DNA from 2 places in the Kocuria tytonicola genome. Region 1 is predicted to be linked to the other one. Evidence: predicted binding sites of a transcription regulator. Region 1 holds the regulator's gene; the other holds the start of a gene.
What was found. Region 1 encodes HrcA, which represses chaperone genes, less so after heat shock. Its sites were predicted from a motif close to TTNGCACTCGNNNNNNNCGAGTGCNAA; they were not measured.
Positions count from the first base shown of each region.

Region 2: the regulator HrcA is predicted to act here: its motif matches at 2,783-2,809, upstream of groES (co-chaperone GroES).

Region 1 is NZ_RDEX01000001.1:1,684,886-1,689,299, forward strand. It holds gene EAE32_RS07615 (GerMN domain-containing protein) at 1-22, shown strand, start outside; gene EAE32_RS07620 (16S rRNA (uracil(1498)-N(3))-methyltransferase) at 200-955, opposite strand; gene dnaJ (molecular chaperone DnaJ) at 952-2,094, opposite strand; gene hrcA (heat-inducible transcriptional repressor HrcA) at 2,165-3,178, opposite strand; gene EAE32_RS07635 (DUF3097 domain-containing protein) at 3,390-4,256, shown strand.
Region 2 is NZ_RDEX01000001.1:989,931-994,344, reverse strand. It holds gene guaB (IMP dehydrogenase) at 1-418, opposite strand, end outside; gene groL (chaperonin GroEL) at 667-2,247, opposite strand; gene groES (co-chaperone GroES) at 2,356-2,652, opposite strand; gene EAE32_RS11980 (THUMP-like domain-containing protein) at 3,062-4,414, shown strand, end outside.

The DNA.
Region 1 (4,414 bases):
CGTCGTTGCCGATGGCAAGTGACCCCGCGCGCGGGGTGAACCGGGCACGAGAAGGCCAGCGGGCGCCGTCGGCCCGAGCCGCCGCCCACCCGAAGGCGTGAAGAGGGTCCGGGCGGACGCCGACCGTCTCGCACGAGGGCCTTTCCTGACGACGTGCCCTGTCACGGGCCGACGGCCCCGGGTGGCGGCCCCGTGGGCGTCAGTCCCAGCTGCCGAGCACGGCGCTCAACGCCGCCAGGGCCGCGGGACCGGCGGTCGAGGAGCGCATCACGGTGCTCCCGAGGCGCAGCGGGCGGGCGCCCGCGTCCCGCAGGGTCCTCAGCTCGTCCTCGCTGATCCCGCCCTCCGGGCCCACGACCACGGCCACGTGTCCGCGCTCCCCCCATGCCGCCACCTCGTCGGAGGTCCAGCGCGTGGGGGCGCTCTCGTGCAGCACGAGCCACAGGGTCTCCGGCTCGGAGGCGACCAGGCGCGCGAGGCCGGCGGTGTCCACCCAGGGTTCCAGGCGGGGCCAGGCCGCGCGGCGCGACTGCTTGGCCGCCGTGGCCAGCAAGGACTCCCACTTGGCCATGGTCTTGGCGGCGCGTTCGGCCCGCAGCCGCACGATGCTGCGGTCGGCCTGCCACGGGACCACGCGGGAGACGCCGAGCTCGGTGGCGGACTCGACGGCCTGCAGGTCCCGGTCCCCCTTGGCCAGCGCCTGCACGAGCGTGAGCCGCGGATCAGGCGGGTGCTCGTGGCGCACGTCCGCGACGAGCACGCCCATGCGGTCCCGCTCCCCCGTCCGGAAGACGCAGGTGGCCCGGGTGCCGTGTCCGTCCACGAGGTCCAGGGGCTCGCCCGCCCGCAGCCGCCGCACGGTCACGGCGTGCCTGGCCTCGGGGCCGACGACGTCGAGGACCTCGCCGGGGCGCGCCCCGGTGAGGTCCTCGTGGTGGAAGACGGGGTTCGTCACAGGTCGTTGAACCGTCCGCGCAGCCGGGAGAAGAACCCGCCGGCGCTGGCGGTGTTCACGGTGGTGCCGTCGTGGGACTCCTCGTCCCGCAGTGCGGCCAGACGCTGCATCAGCTCGCGCTGCTCCCCCGTGAGGTTGCGCGGGGTCTCCACCTCGAAGTGCACCTGCAGGTCCCCACGGCCCTTGCCGCGCAGATGGGTGACGCCCAGGTGGTCGAGGGTGACGGTGGCTCCGGACTGGGTGCCGGGCTCCACCTCCACGCTGCGGGTGCCGTCGAAGGTCTCCAGGGTCACGGTGGTGCCCAGGGCGGCGGCGGTCATGGGGATCCGCAGCCGGGCGTGCAGGTCGTCGCCCTCGCGGACGAAGGTGGGGTCGGGGTCCACCTTGAGCTCTACGAAGAGGTCTCCGTTGGGGCCGCCGGCGGTACCGGCCTCACCCTGGCCACCCAGGCGGATGCGGTTGCCGGACTGGATGCCGGCGGGGATCTTGACGGTCAGGGGGCGGCGGTCGCGCACCCGCCCCTCGCCGTAGCACTCGTGGCACGGGTGCTCCACCACGGTGCCGAAGCCGTTGCACTGCGAGCAGGGCGCCTGCGTGGTGACCATGCCCAGGATGGACTGGCGCTGGTACTGCATGTGGCCGGAGCCCTTGCACATGCTGCACGTGGTGGGGCTGGTGCCGGGCTGGCAGCACGAGCCCCCGCACGTGGGGCACGTGACGGCGGTGTCCACGGTGATGTCCTTCTCCACGCCGAACACCGCGTCCTTGAGGGAGATCCGCACGTTGATCAGGGCGTCCTGGCCCTGCCGGGTACGGGACTGCGGGCCGCGCTGGCCCCCGGCGCCCGCGCCCTGGAAGAACGTCTCGAAGATGTCCGAGAACCCGAACCCGGTGCCGGGGAAGCCCCCGCCGAATCCCGTGTCCGTGCCGTTCTCGTTGCCCGTGGCGTCGTACACGCGGCGCTTGTCCGGGTCCGAGAGGACGTCGTTCGCGTGGGACACGCGCTTGAACTCCTCGGCGGCCTCCGGGGAGGGGTTCACATCCGGGTGCAGCTTGCGGGCCTTCTTGCGGTAGGCGCGCTTGATCTCTTCGGCGCTGGCGTCACGGCTCACGCCGAGGGTTTCGTAGTGGTCGCTCACGATGTCGTCGCTTCTTCTCTCGTGTCGGTGTCGGTGTCAGTGGTCGGGGGCGGCGGCGCCGGGGCGGCGCTCACTCCCCCAGGTTCTTGGACAGGTAGCGGGCCACCGCGCGCACGGAGGCCATGGTGGTGGGGTAGTCCATGCGGGTGGGGCCCACGATCCCCACCTTGGAGGCGGCGTGCGGGCCGTAGCCCGTGGCCACCACGGAGGCCTCGGCCAGGGGGTCGTCGCCCTGCTCCGAGCCGATGCGCACGGCCACGCCCCGTTCGTCCTGCTGCATCTCGGACAACAGGCGCAGCATGGTCACTTGTTCCTCGAGGGCCTCGAGCACCGGGGAGATGCTCTGGGGGAAGTCCCCGCTGAAGCGTGCCAGGTTGGCCGTTCCGGCCAGCACGAGCCGGTGCTCGTCCGACGCCGCGGCCAGCACGGTGAGCGCGTCGCCCACGGCCCGGGCGGCGTCGCCCAAAGCCTCCGGTACCGCGACCTCGAGATCTGCGAGGGCGCTGGGCACCGTGTCCAGGGGCGCGGCCAGCAGCCGCGCGAGCAGCAGGGACCGCAGCTCCAGCACGCGCGCCTCGTCCAGGGGTGCGGCGAGCGCGACGCTGCGCTGGACCACGCGGCCCGAGGTGGGGATGAGGATCACCAGCAGCGTGTCCGCACCGAGGTCCACGAGCTCCACGTGGCGCACCGTGATGCCCGTGCGCACGGGGTACTGGATCACGGCGGCCTGGTGCGTCAGCTGGGCCAGCAGGCGCACGGTGCGCTCCATGATGTCGTCGAGGTCGTCGGCTCCGTCGAGGAACACCTGGATGGCCCGGCGCTGGGCCGGGGTGAGCGGCTGCAGGGCCGAGATCTGGTCCACGAACAGGCGGTAGCCGCGGTCGGTGGGGATCCGGCCGGAACTGGTGTGGGGGGCGACGATCAGGCCGTCCTCCTCGAGGGCGGCCATGTCGTTGCGGACCGTGGCGGAGGACACGGGGAGCCGGTGGCGCTCCACGAGCGCCTTGGAGCCCACGGGTTCGCGCGAGTGGACGTAGTCCTCCACGATGGCCCGCAGGATCTGAGCCCTGCGCGGGTGCTCCACGGCGTTCACCTCCCGTTGCGTCCGGCCGCTGCGTCCGGTCAATTTTGGCACTCATGGGAACACAGTGCTAATCCGGGGAGTCTAGCGGCCCGGGTCTCCCCCGCCCCCTTTGGTACGCTCGCGGCTGATTCGGCCGCCCGGCCGGTCCCGTGCCAGAGCACCGCGGGTGCCGCGCGTCGGAAGACCACAGCACCAGAACGAGGAGACCGCCGTGAACGCACCCGGGTGGGGCTGGGGCCCGCAGGACCTCGGCGACCCCCAGCTGTCCCGCTCCGGGCCCACGTCCCGTGAGGTCCCGGTGGCCCGCGACATGGTCCTGGAGGACGTCGAGACCGGGTGGGTGGGCGCCGTCGTGAGCGTGGAGGTCATCGGGGGCATGCGCGTGGTGGGCCTGGAGGACCGCCACGGCCGCGTGAAGACCTTCCCCCTGGGCCCGGGATTCCTCCTGGACGGGGAGCCCGTGCGGCTTACTCCACCCGTGGCCGCGGCCGGCCCCTCGAAGCCCCGGCTCACCCGGTCCGGCTCCGTGGCGGTCGAGGGCCTGCGGGCCTCCGTGGCCAAGGAGTCCCGGATCTGGGTGGAGGGCTACCACGACGCCGAACTCGTGGCGAAGGTGTGGGGCCACGACCTCGCCGTGGAGGGGATCGTGGTGGAGCCCCTGCACGGCATCGACGACCTCCCCGGTGCCATCGCCTCGTTCCGGCCGGGGCCGAAGCGTCGGCTCGGGGTCCTCGTGGACCACCTGGTGCCGGGGTCCAAGGAGTCCCGGATCGCCGAGAAGGCCCTGCAGGTTCCCGGAGCACGGGACAACGTGCTGGTCCTGGGCCACCCGTACATCGACATCTGGCAGGCCGTGAAGCCCGCCACGCTCGGCATCCCCGCGTGGCCCGTGATCCCCCGCGGTGAGGACTGGAAGACCGGGATGGCGCGGGAGCTCGGACTCCCCCACCGCACGCCCCAGGACGTGGGCCGCGCGTGGCAGGCCATCCTCACGCGCGTGAACAGCTACGCGGACCTGGAGCCTGCCCTCCTGGGGCGGGTGGAGGAGCTGATCGACTTCCTCACCGCCCCGCAGTGAGCCGAGCGACCTGCCTGCGGCGGCCCGCCTGCCCGCGGTGACGCGCACGACGTCGTTCTGTGACGCCCGACCGGGCGGTTTCCCAGCCGCACACCGTAGAATGACGGTGCCAGGCCCCCGCGATCCTGCCTGCACCGGCTACCGCCCCTGAAAGGGAC
Region 2 (4,414 bases), 690 kb from region 1:
TGTCCCGGTTGGTGATGATGCCCAGCAGCTTCTGGTCCTGGTCCACCACGGGCAGCCCGGAGACCTTGAAGTACCCGCACAGCCGGTCCAGCTCCGCCAGCGTGGCGTCCGGGGCGACGGTCACGGGGTTGGTGATCATCCCGGACTCGCTGCGCTTGACGCGGTCCACGTGGTCCGCCTGGTCCTGGACGGACAGGTTGCGGTGGATCACGCCCATGCCGCCCTGGCGGGCCATGGAGATCGCCATCGCGGACTCCGTGACGGTGTCCATCGCCGCGGAGAGCACGGGGGCCTCCAGGGTGATCCGGCGCGAGAGGCGCGTCCGCGTCGAGGCGTCCGAGGGGATCACGTCCGTGTTGCCCGGCAGCAGCAGGACGTCGTCGTAGGTCAGTCCGGTGAAGCCGAACGGGTCGTCCATCAGGGCAGTGGGCACGTTGTCAGACACGAAGGGTCCCTTCCACACGAGGTTGTCCCCACCAGTCTACGGGCCACTCCCGGCAGCGCCCGAGCCGCACCGTCGCTGCGAGCGCCGTGGGCGACGACGCCGCCGCACTCCCGCGCGCGCCGGTTCGGGAACCTCCGGGAGCCGGGAAACGCCGCTGGCGTGGGACCACCGGGGTGGGCCCACGCCAGGGGCGTTGCGCCGTCAGCGGGACGGAACGGGGATCAGTCCTCGTCCTTCTTCTCGGCCACGAGCGTCTCCGTGGTCAGCACGAGTGCTGCGATGGAGGCGGCGTTCTGCAGCGCGGAGCGGGTGACCTTGACGGGGTCGATGATGCCCGCGGAGAGCAGGTTCTCGTACTCGCCGGTCAGCGCGTTGTAGCCGTTGCCGGGCTCCAGCTCCGCCACGCGGGAGGCCACCACGTTGCCGTCCTGGCCCGCGTTCTCCGCGATCCAGCGCAGCGGCTGGGTCAGGGCGCGGCGCACGATGTTCACGGCCGTGGCGGCGTCGCCGGACAGGCCCAGGTCCGTGCCCTCGAGGGACGTGGACGCGTGCACGAGCGCCGAACCGCCGCCGGCCACGATGCCCTCCTCGAGCGCGGCGCGCGTGGAGGACACCGCGTCCTCGATGCGGTGCTTGCGCTCCTTCTGCTCCACCTCGGTGGCGGCGCCCACCTTGATCACGGAGATGCCGCCGGCGAGGCGCGCCAGGCGCTCCTGCAGCTTCTCGCGGTCCCACTCGGAGTCCGTGCGGGCGATCTCGGAACGGATTTCCGCGACGCGCTCGGCCACGGCCTCGGAGGACCCGGCACCGTCCACGAGCGTGGTCTGGTTCTTGGTCACGGTGATCCGGCGGGCGGAGCCCAGCTGGGAGAGCTCCACGCCCTCGAGCGAGATGCCGAGCTCGGGGGTGATCACGGTGGCGTCCGTGAGCACCGCGAGGTCCTGCATGATCGCCTTGCGGCGGTCGCCGAAGCCGGGAGCCTTCAGTGCCACGACGTCCAGCGTGCCGCGCAGCTTGTTGACCACCAGGGTGGACAGGGCCTCGCCCTCGACGTCCTCCGCGATGATGGTCAGCGGCTTCTTGGCCTGCAGCACTTTCTCCAGCACGGGCATGAGGTCCTGGATGGAGGAGATCTTGCCCTGGAACAGCAGCACGAAGGTGTCGTCCAGGACGGCCTCCTGGCGCTCCTGGTCCGTGATGAAGGACGGGGACAGGTAGCCCTTGTCGAACTGCATGCCCTCGGTGACGTCCAGCTCCACCTCGGTGGAGGAACCGTCCTCGATGGTGATGACGCCGTCCGTCCCCACGGTCTCGAAGGCGCGGGCGATCAGCTCGCCGATCTCCTCGGACTGCGCGGAGATCGCGGCCACGTGGGCCACGTCCTTGCCCTCCACGGGGCGGGCGTTGTCCAGCAGGCGCTGGGACACCGTGGCCACGGCGGCCTCGACGCCGCGCTTGATGTCGCTCGGGGCGGCACCCGCCGCCACGTTGCGCAGGCCCTCCCTCACGATGGCCTGCGCGAGCACGGTGGCGGTGGTGGTGCCGTCACCGGCGACGTCGTTGGTCTTGGTGGCCACCTCCTTGGCCAGCTGCGCGCCGAGGTTCTCGTACGGGTCGTCGAGCTCCACCTCGCGGGCAATGGTCACGCCGTCGTTGGTGATCGTGGGGGCGCCCCACTTCTTGTCCAGCACCACGTTGCGGCCGCGGGGGCCGAGGGTGACCTTGACGGTGTCGGCCAGGCGGTTCACGCCGGACTCGAGTGCTTTGCGAGCGGTGTCGTTGAACACCAACTGCTTGGGCATGTGTGCTCCTTAGGAATGCGTGCGGAACGAAGAGACGTGCGCGGTGCCCGTGCGGCCCGCTTCCTGGCGGACGTCACGGGCACCGCGCACGAAGAGACGGTGGAGAAGCTACTTCTCGATGACGGCGAGCACGTCGCGTGCCGGGAGCACCAGGTACTCCTCGCCGTTGTACTTGACCTCGGTTCCGCCGTACTTGGAGAAGATGACCAGGTCACCCTCCTTGACGTCCACGGGGATGCGGTTGCCCTTGTCGTCCACGCGGCCCGGGCCCACGGCCAGGACGGTGCCCTCCTGGGGCTTCTCCTTGGCGGTGTCCGGGATGACCAGACCGGAAGCGGTGGTCTGTTCAGCGGCCAGCGGCTGAACCACGATGCGATCCTCGAGAGGCTTGATGGAGACCGACACGATCTCTCCCTTTCTTCTAGGCGTGTGAGACTGTGCGTCCTCGCGGTGCCACGGGGTCCCGCGGCGGAGGACGGCACAGGCCAGTTGGCGTACCAACCGTCGTCGCGGTGCCGATTGAGCGCCTGGCCTTTTAGCACCCTCACCATGAGAGTGCCAACAAGAACTGTAGGGACGCGCCCCGCGCCCGGTCAAGGCGCGCCGCGCCCGCTCCCCTGTGGGCTGAAACGCCGCGGACGACGCCGCCAGCGCGCCGGTGCGCGCCCGGTCCACCACCCGCGGGGACCGCCACGGCCGCGGTCGGCCACCTGTCCGGACCCTCACCGCTGCGGCGCGCCAGGGCGCCGCGCCGGGCCCCTGCACAGCCCCACCCAACACGCCACCCCTCCCCGCGCCGTGGTGTGATGGAACCGTGAACTCCCCCACCGAACCTGACGACGCCGAGACCCGCGGCCTCGCCCGCCTGCTGACTCCGGAGGGCATGGCCCTGCTCGACTCCCTGGGTCCGTACGACCCGGACTCCTCCCTGTCCCTCTCGAAGTCCCTGCGGGCGCAGGGCCACGATCCCGAGCTGGTCTCCGCCGCCCTCACGCAGTCCAGGCTGCGCGCGAAGGCCCGGACCAAGTTCGGGGACTTCGCCCGGCACATGGTGTTCACCCGCGACGGCGTGGAGCAGGCCACGCGCTGGTCCGTGGCCGCGCTGCACGCCCAGCGCTTCGCCCAGGCGGGGATCCGCCACGTGGTGGACCTCGGCTGCGGGGTGGGCGCGGACTCCCTGGCGCTGGCAGCCCTGGAGCGCACCGTCACCGCGGTCGAGCGGGACCCGGTCACCGCTGCGGCGGCCACCCTCAACCTCACGGGATGGCCCGGAGCCCGGGTGGTGTGCGCGGCTGCCGAGTCGCTGGACCTGGCCGCGCTGGAGAACGGCGCCGCCGACGGCGTCTGGCTCGACCCCGCCCGCCGGGTCACCGGCGCGGGCGGCACCCGCCGCGTCTTCGACCCCGAGGCGTTCTCCCCTCCCCTCTCGTTCGTCACCGGCCTGGCGCGGCGCGGCCTCGCGGTGGGCGCCAAGATCGGCCCGGGCATCCCCCACGACCACGTCCCCGAGGACGCGGAGGCACAGTGGATCTCCGAGCGCGGGGACGTGGTCGAGGCCGTGCTGTGGTTCAACGCCGTGCGCCGCCCGGGCGTCGCCCGCGCCGCCCTGGTGCTGGGCCACGACGCCGCCGGGTCGGGTGCCCCGGCCTCGGAGCCCACCGCTGAAACCGGCGCCGGAAACCACGAAACAGGGAGCGCGGCGAACGGCGGCACCGGGGGCGGGAGCGGCGCGGACGGCAACGGCACCCCGGGAGGCGACCGTGCGGCGTCGTCCGCGGCGGAGCTGACGTCCGACTCGTGGCAGTCCCCGCCCCCGGAGGGCGACCTGCTGGGCCCCGTGGGGCGCTACCTCTACGAGCCCGACGGCGCCGTGATCCGCGCGGGGCTCGTCACGGACCTCGCCGAGCGCCTCGGCGCCCACCTGGTGCACCCGAGCATTGCGTACCTCTCCTCGGACACCCTGGTGCGGACCCCGCTGGCCCGGGCGTACGAGGTGCGCGAGGTGCTGCCCCACACCGTGAAGGTGCTGCGCCGGTGGGTGAAGGAGCAGGACGTGGGCACGCTGGAGATCAAGAAGCGCGGCACGGACGTGACCCCCGAGCAGCTGCGCCGCCAGCTCGCCCCGAGGGGCACCCGGCGGGCGACCCTCGTGATGACCCGACTCGCG